3 regions of the uncultured Blautia sp. genome follow, and region 3 is predicted to be linked to each of the others. Evidence: riboswitches for the same ligand, from Rfam matches in the RefSeq annotation. Region 3 holds a riboswitch; each other region holds the start of a gene.
The links. A riboswitch is a leader RNA that binds a small molecule or an ion and turns the genes downstream of it on or off. The one in region 3 is predicted to bind FMN.
Positions count from the first base shown of each region.

Region 1: linked by a shared signal. The riboswitch ahead of RDS42_RS06030 (ECF transporter S component) and the one ahead of RDS42_RS05770 (ECF transporter S component) in region 3 are both predicted to bind FMN.
Region 2: linked by a shared signal. The riboswitch ahead of RDS42_RS03330 (ECF transporter S component) and the one ahead of RDS42_RS05770 (ECF transporter S component) in region 3 are both predicted to bind FMN.

Region 1 covers NZ_CABVDF010000055.1:2,525-4,793, forward strand. Annotated here, with positions in the region: gene RDS42_RS14995 (riboflavin kinase) at 1-313, opposite strand, end outside; gene RDS42_RS06025 (riboflavin kinase) at 271-429, opposite strand; gene RDS42_RS06030 (ECF transporter S component) at 438-1,082, opposite strand; FMN riboswitch at 1,201-1,316, opposite strand; gene RDS42_RS06035 (CD1845 family protein) at 1,614-1,904, opposite strand; gene mobC (plasmid mobilization relaxosome protein MobC) at 1,990-2,269, opposite strand, start outside.
Region 2 covers NZ_CABVDF010000021.1:18,713-20,981, reverse strand. Annotated here, with positions in the region: partial or broken gene RDS42_RS03335 (hypothetical protein) at 1-276, opposite strand, end outside; gene RDS42_RS03330 (ECF transporter S component) at 398-1,033, opposite strand; FMN riboswitch at 1,282-1,441, opposite strand; gene RDS42_RS03325 (ABC transporter permease) at 1,492-2,269, opposite strand, start outside.
Region 3 covers NZ_CABVDF010000051.1:10,202-12,470, reverse strand. Annotated here, with positions in the region: gene RDS42_RS05775 (4Fe-4S binding protein) at 1-155, opposite strand, end outside; gene RDS42_RS05770 (ECF transporter S component) at 152-775, opposite strand; FMN riboswitch at 850-961, opposite strand; gene RDS42_RS05765 (pyridoxamine 5'-phosphate oxidase family protein) at 982-1,377, opposite strand; gene RDS42_RS05760 (Rrf2 family transcriptional regulator) at 1,588-2,022, opposite strand; gene RDS42_RS05755 (flavodoxin family protein) at 2,178-2,269, opposite strand, start outside.

The sequences.
Region 1 (2,269 bases), on a different contig from region 3:
GGTTAACATCAATATGTAAAGTGTGATTTGTTTGATTTAATCCCCAAAATTCTCGTGCTATTGTCCGGTCATTTGCAATCTGTTCAAGCAGCTGGGATAATTCATTAAATTTTCTTACTTCCCTCAATTTCTTATATAGATTAACAGTTATCGTACACCCATATATGTCCTTATCAAAATCAAAAATATGTGTTTCGATTGAAACAAAGCTATCATTATCAAGTGTAGGGCGCGTCCCAATATGGGTAACACCATAATATATCTTGCCACTTAAATAATATCTGCCACATACACCCCTGTCTTTGGCAAAAATGTATTTTTTGCTATTTCTATGTTTGCGGTAGGTGTCCCCACATGCTTTCCAATACCTCGGCCATGTATAACGATCCCTGTTAGTGTGTAAATAGGCTCATTTATTTTTTCTTTCATTTCAATCCTCATATAATCCCATTCATTGACAGGATAATCAAAACACAAGTTACTATAATAAAACTTGCCAGCATAAGCAGACCAGTATGCTTTTGTCTTGCTTCATTTTCCAAAGTAGCAACATATCCGCTTTTTCTCAAAGCGGTAACTATGGGCTTATACAGTAAAAATGTAATGGACGCATTTAACCCACCTTTCAATAAGTTAAATGGAAGAAAGGCAGGAAGTAACAATTCTACAACTGCTTCTCTTGGATACCCCATATAAAGTGGCGTTACCAAATAGTTCCACAACAGCATAACGATAACCGTTATTAGCCATCCCGATGCCAGACCAATCACTGCACCAGATAAAGTGTGCTTTTTTTTGTAAATGACAGATGCCGTACACGCAAAAGATAGTGTTTGTACGATATTCATAATACAACCTAATATTCCGGTATCGCTTACTGTAATCATTTCAAGGGTTGCTACAATAACAGATACAATGCAGGAAGTCATCGGCCCCCAAATAAAGCCGCCCAAAGTTACAATAACATCGGATGGATCATACTTTAAGAATAGAATAATAGGAATCCTGCCAACAACCATAGTGACATAAGTAATCGCACATAGCATACCAATAACTGTGATTCTTTTTGTTTTACTGTTCATAATTGCTTTCCTCCGTGGCAAAAAATTAACACCCAAAAGAAAAATGTCTTTCAGGTGTTAGCATTATAATTAGGCCACAGAAAAGAAAGTAACCCTCTCAAAATCTGCGGAAATCTAACCATATCTTCTTTCATCCAGACTATACTGTTGGTTTTGGAATTACACCAAATCGTGCGTTTTACGCTCGCGGACTTTACCGCCAATCGGGAATTTCACCCTGCCCCGAAGACACTTTTATTCAGTTGTTTTCCCTGCAATTATAACATCAACTATTTTGGGAAGCAATGAGTTGAAGAGAGTTCGGAAATATTTCGGAAACTTGCATTTTATGAAATGGGACTTACCATCAATTCAATTACCATGTTACTTTTACACATGAGCATTGAAGCTGATCCAGTTCGTCTTTTTCCCTGGCATAAGAGGCAGCATGATAATAAACAGGGATTGTATCTCTCAATAAAATCCCGCCAATCAAAGAAGTTATAATTGCAGAAAAAGAGCGGGGCTTCCTATGCGCCCCGCCAAATCTGCTTAACCAAATATAAAATCCTTTAAGGCACTGTTTGCCCCGCCAATGATCCCTACCAGCCATGCAGCCGCCAGAGGCAGACCGTATGGACTGATAAGAAAGGCGATCATAAGCCATGCAAGACCCGGCAAAAATCCTGCGACAAAGAACAGCACCAATGCCGCCAGAAAGATGATCCCGGAAAGAATCCCAAGTACCGCACCGGAAAGAACCACTAAAAATTTACATACCAGATAAAGAATCCCCGTAACCAGCATAAAGGGAAGTGCCAGTAATTTACCTATCAAACGCATACGCTTTGCCTCCTTTCAGAAGGGTATCTGCCCTTATAAAAATTTTACCGTGACGGCAAAAAGAAAGCAACGGCTTTCCGGCTGTTTATGAAATGTTTGCAAATCCCCGGATCAGTTTGTCCATGCCATCCCAAAGGCTGTCCAGACGGGTGCGGATGTCATCTATATCTGCGGCATAAATATTACCGGTCTCATTGGCTCGTCTGGTATATTGGTTTAAGTTATTGGAACAAATGCGGAGAAGCCGGATCATTTCCTGAATATCTCCCATATCAAGGTGAATGATGTAACCGTCTACGGCCATCTTTCGCAGATATGCCGACAGGTTGGTAATGCCAAGTTCCGCCATGCGTTCTTTTACCAGT
Region 2 (2,269 bases), on a different contig from region 3:
ATGCTCCTGCCGAAGCAAAGAGTTACTGAAGGTCAGACGGGCTGAGATCCCATGTTTCCGCATTAAGTCCAGAACCTCCTGGGGAGAATGATCTCCTTCTTCTACACGGCCGCCGCCCCAGATACAATCTGCCGGAGCTCCGTATACAGAGCCTATGTCACACCAATCGTAAAAATATTCTCTGTGTCCGCGAAATAATGGCAGAAACACACCATACAGATCATAAAACTCAAACAAACCGGGAAGATGAAAATATGCCTTTTTTGCTTTAACCATATATTTACATAGAATCCTGTCATCCTGTCTGAGGCTGACAAGTTTTTCTCCTTTCTCACCAAAAGGAAAACAACCAAAGCCTCAGCCCTGATTGTCTTCCCTTTATTTCAGCATATTATTTTCAGTCGCCTTTTAAAATCACACGGATCCTTTTATAAATAAAAAACACGATCATGGAAGTCAGTGTGTACTTAAACAGATTAAAAGGAACAATGATCATTGCCACAAACCCAAGCAGGCTGTTTACAGACGGATTTACGGCTGCCCCCATTTCAACAAATGCTTCCACAGGCATTCCAAAAGCTTTGCCATACGCCGGAAGAAGTACAAAAGCGTTCATCAGACAGGCAGCTGCAGTTGTAAGAACAGTTCCTGCTGCCATTCCCTCCACAGCATGTTTTCTGCTTTTTATATGGCGGAAACGATAGATCAGACCTGCTGGAATCACAAAGGCACAGCCAAAAATAAAGTTTGCCACATCGCCCACACCTGCAGTCATAGTTCCCTTTGTCACAAGATGTACCAGGATCTTCACCAGTTCGATCACCACACCTGCCACAGGTCCCATGGCAAAGCTTCCGATCAGAACCGGGATCTCCGAAAAATCAAGCTGATAAAACGATGGAGCCAGAAACGGAATGGGAAACTCAAAATTCATCAGTACGCCTGCCACAGCGCCCAGCATAGCGATCTGTGTCAATGTCCTTGTCCGGCTTCTCTCCATTACGTTCCCACCTCTTAAAACCTGTTCACTCATACTTTATCTCTCCTTTTCTTTTTTGAAGGTCCTGAATAACGACCTTCTTCTCAAAGAAAATTCCTCTCAGGTTGCTCCACTTTGCATACGGGACGCAGACTGCCATAAGAAAGCATATTCCGCATATATCCGGCTGTATACTGGTGGAGCGTTTTGCCGCTCAGGAAAGTTCCTGCAGCATATCATGATTTCCTGAACAGCAAAAACCCCGGGAAATATTCCCGGGGCACTGAGCACGTAAAAGCAAGCGTGTTCTTCTCTCATCCAGACTTTACTGTCGGTTCTGGAATTCCGGATACTGCCGGTCACCAGATCAACCGCTTATAGCGGGTCGCGGACTATACCGCCGGTAGGGAATTCCGCTTTCTGCCTTATGCAGATCACAGTCACCCTGCCCCGAAGAATTTCCTTTTATATGCTTTATTATACTGCCGTATAAATGTATTTGCAATACTTTTTTAACGTTCTTCCCTGAAGTACGGAAGTCCCAGACCTGCCGGAGGCTGGTGCTCCTTCTTTTTACGGAAGCTGGTAAATACAAGAACGATGATCGTAACCACATAAGGCAGAGCCTTAAATACTTCCTGCATGCTTCTTCCCAGACCCGGGATGTAAAGATACAGAATGTAGAGCGCCCCAAACAGAAACGCACCCCAGATGGCATTAATCGGTTTCCACAGTGCAAAAATAACAAGGGCAACTGCCAGCCAGCCTCTGTCTCCAAACCCATTGTCTGTCCAGGTTCCGCCTGAGTATTCCATTACAAAGTAAAGACCGCCCAGACCTGCAAGCCCTGCACCGATACAAGTGGAAAGGTATTTATATTTGGTTACGTTGATACCGGCTGCATCAGCAGTTCCCGGATTCTCTCCGATGGCACGGAGGTTCAGTCCATATCTTGTCTTAAACAGGAACACCGACAGAAGCACTGCCACGATAATACACAGGTATGTCATAAATCCATAGCTGAACAGAAGGTCTCCCAGAACCGGAATCTTGGATAATCCTGGAATTTTTGCCGTATAAGCACTTCCTGTTACTTTAACAGAAATCTGTCCCACACCTCCGGCAAGCTTGGAAATGGATCCTCCGAAGAAGTTTCCGAATCCGGTACCAAAAATCGTAAGAGCCAGACCGGTTACATTCTGATTTACTCTGAGAGTAATGGTAAGTACACTGTAGATCAGTCCGCCCAGAGCCGCTACCGTAAAAGCACATAAAAGCGAGATCAGCACT
Region 3 (2,269 bases):
GTTTTTCCCGTTGCTGTAAGGAAATACACACCTTCTTCATCATAGTACATCATATCTATGATTCTTGTCTGAGGATGTCCATCTGAACCTATCGTTGCAACTGTTGTTGAATGAATTTCATCCACCAGAAGTTCAAGATAATCCATTTTTGTCATTTCAAAGTCTCTCCTTTCAGTATCGGTGTAAGTTTTTTATATATCATCATGGTAATTGCTCCAATTACCAAGCCTTTTAAGATATTAAACGGCAATGCATTGAATAGAACAACGTCCAGCTTAGTCTTAATAAATGGCAGAAATTCGCCAAATGATGCAATCAGCTGCTCCAGAGGCATAAATGTTTCAAACAGTGAAAGTAGAATAAAATAATTTGCAATCGCTGCCGCTATTCCCATAACCACACTTGAAATAACACATGCCCACCTCGCCATTTTCTTAGTCTTTTTGTATTTGTATATAAAACCGGCAGCCAGTACATAGGATGCCCCCATTAGGAAATTGGCAAGTTCACCAATTCCTCCTGTTGATGTTGACAGAAGCTGTAATATATTTTTTATCAATTCTATCATCACTCCTGTAACCGGTCCAAACGCAAACGTCCCAATCAGTGCAGGTAAATCTGACAGATCCATTCGTGCAAATGATGGACTCAAAGGAACCGGAAACTCTAAAAATGCCAACACATATGATATAGCTGCCAGTAGAGCTGTCATTGTTATCGTTCTTGTAGAAACTAAATTTTTTCTTGTTTTAATAGTTGCTGTATTGTTACTCATAAATCTCCTTTTTGTGAGATATGCCTGAATTTAAAACAGCCCGCAGGACGGGATTCCCTGCGGGACTTGTTTTATCATATCTTCTCTCATCCGGACTTTACCGTCGGTTATGGAATTGCACCATATCAGCTTTTGCTCGCAGACTATACTGCCGGTCAGGAATTACACCTTGCCCCGAAGACTGTAATTTTTTCTGTTAATTATCTTTAAAATTCATAAGGTGGATTTCCAGAGAAATCTGCGATTAAACCATGCGGATTTTCAAGATAGAATACCTCAAAAATAGGATTATCTGCTGTCTGATACTGTCCCTTAACGATAGGATTGTTCATGCATCCTTCCTTTACACTCTTGTTGTCCTCAAATACTGCTTTGCCATGAAGGCGAATCCATGCGTATTCAGGGGAAGATACTGATACTTCTACTTCAGGATTTGCTAACATATCCTTGTAAACATCCTTTGTGTTGTTAGTACAGAACCAAAGCTTTCCGTCCTGCTCAAAACAGAACATGAATGGACGGCATTTTGCCTTTCCATCTCTTCCGACGGTTGCTAAATACTGAACCGGGTTTTTCTGTAAAAATTCTACTACTTTCTGCATTTTAAATTACCTCCTTGATATGTTGTAACAATGATTATTACATCTTGTAGCTATACAATATCATTCGTTTAATGTAATGTCAATAGTTACATCAAGCTTTTTGTAACTTTTTTGTTACAACTCCTTTTGAAGATTTTACATTGATTATGAAAAACAAAAAGGCTCCGGAAATTGTGATGGTATAATCACTCATCCGAAGCCTTCTGTAGGCTACTCTTCCTCTGTATACACTGCAATATCTTTTTTCACATCAGCAAGTGTCATTTCTGAAAGTTTTTCCTCCATTGCCTTCTGTACTTCTAACAGTCTCTTATCAAGAACATGGTGAATATTCTTTCCTACCGGACATTTCTGATTGGGATTCTCATGAAAATGAAACAGTTCTTCATCTGGTGCACATTCCACTGCTTTATACACATCAAGGAATGTAATCTGCTCCAATGGTCTGGTAATTGTCACACCGCCTGTCCCTCTTGCAACTTCAATAAGACCAGCAGCCTTTAATTGTTGCAATATTTTACGAACAATCACCGGATTAGTTCCAATGCTTGCTGCCATAAAATCACTAGTCATCTTCTGATCTGAAAATGTATCTATACAGGCAAACATATGGATTGCCATTGTAAATCTGCTTGAAATCTGCATTATAAACACCTCTCTTTGACAGTAATCATATCAAAAAACAGATGTAATTTCAATGGTTACATTGTTGTTGAAAACTTAATATAAATACAATCAATAGTCTGCTTTAGAAAAAAACAATTTTATGGTCTATCGACATCTCGCCAAATGGAATTTACCTAACGCAGCGATGCCCCGAACGCCCTTAGTTCTTCTCTCTTTTTCTCGCTCTTGTTTTCAGACCCATGTGCTGTAAACACACCCATGTTTT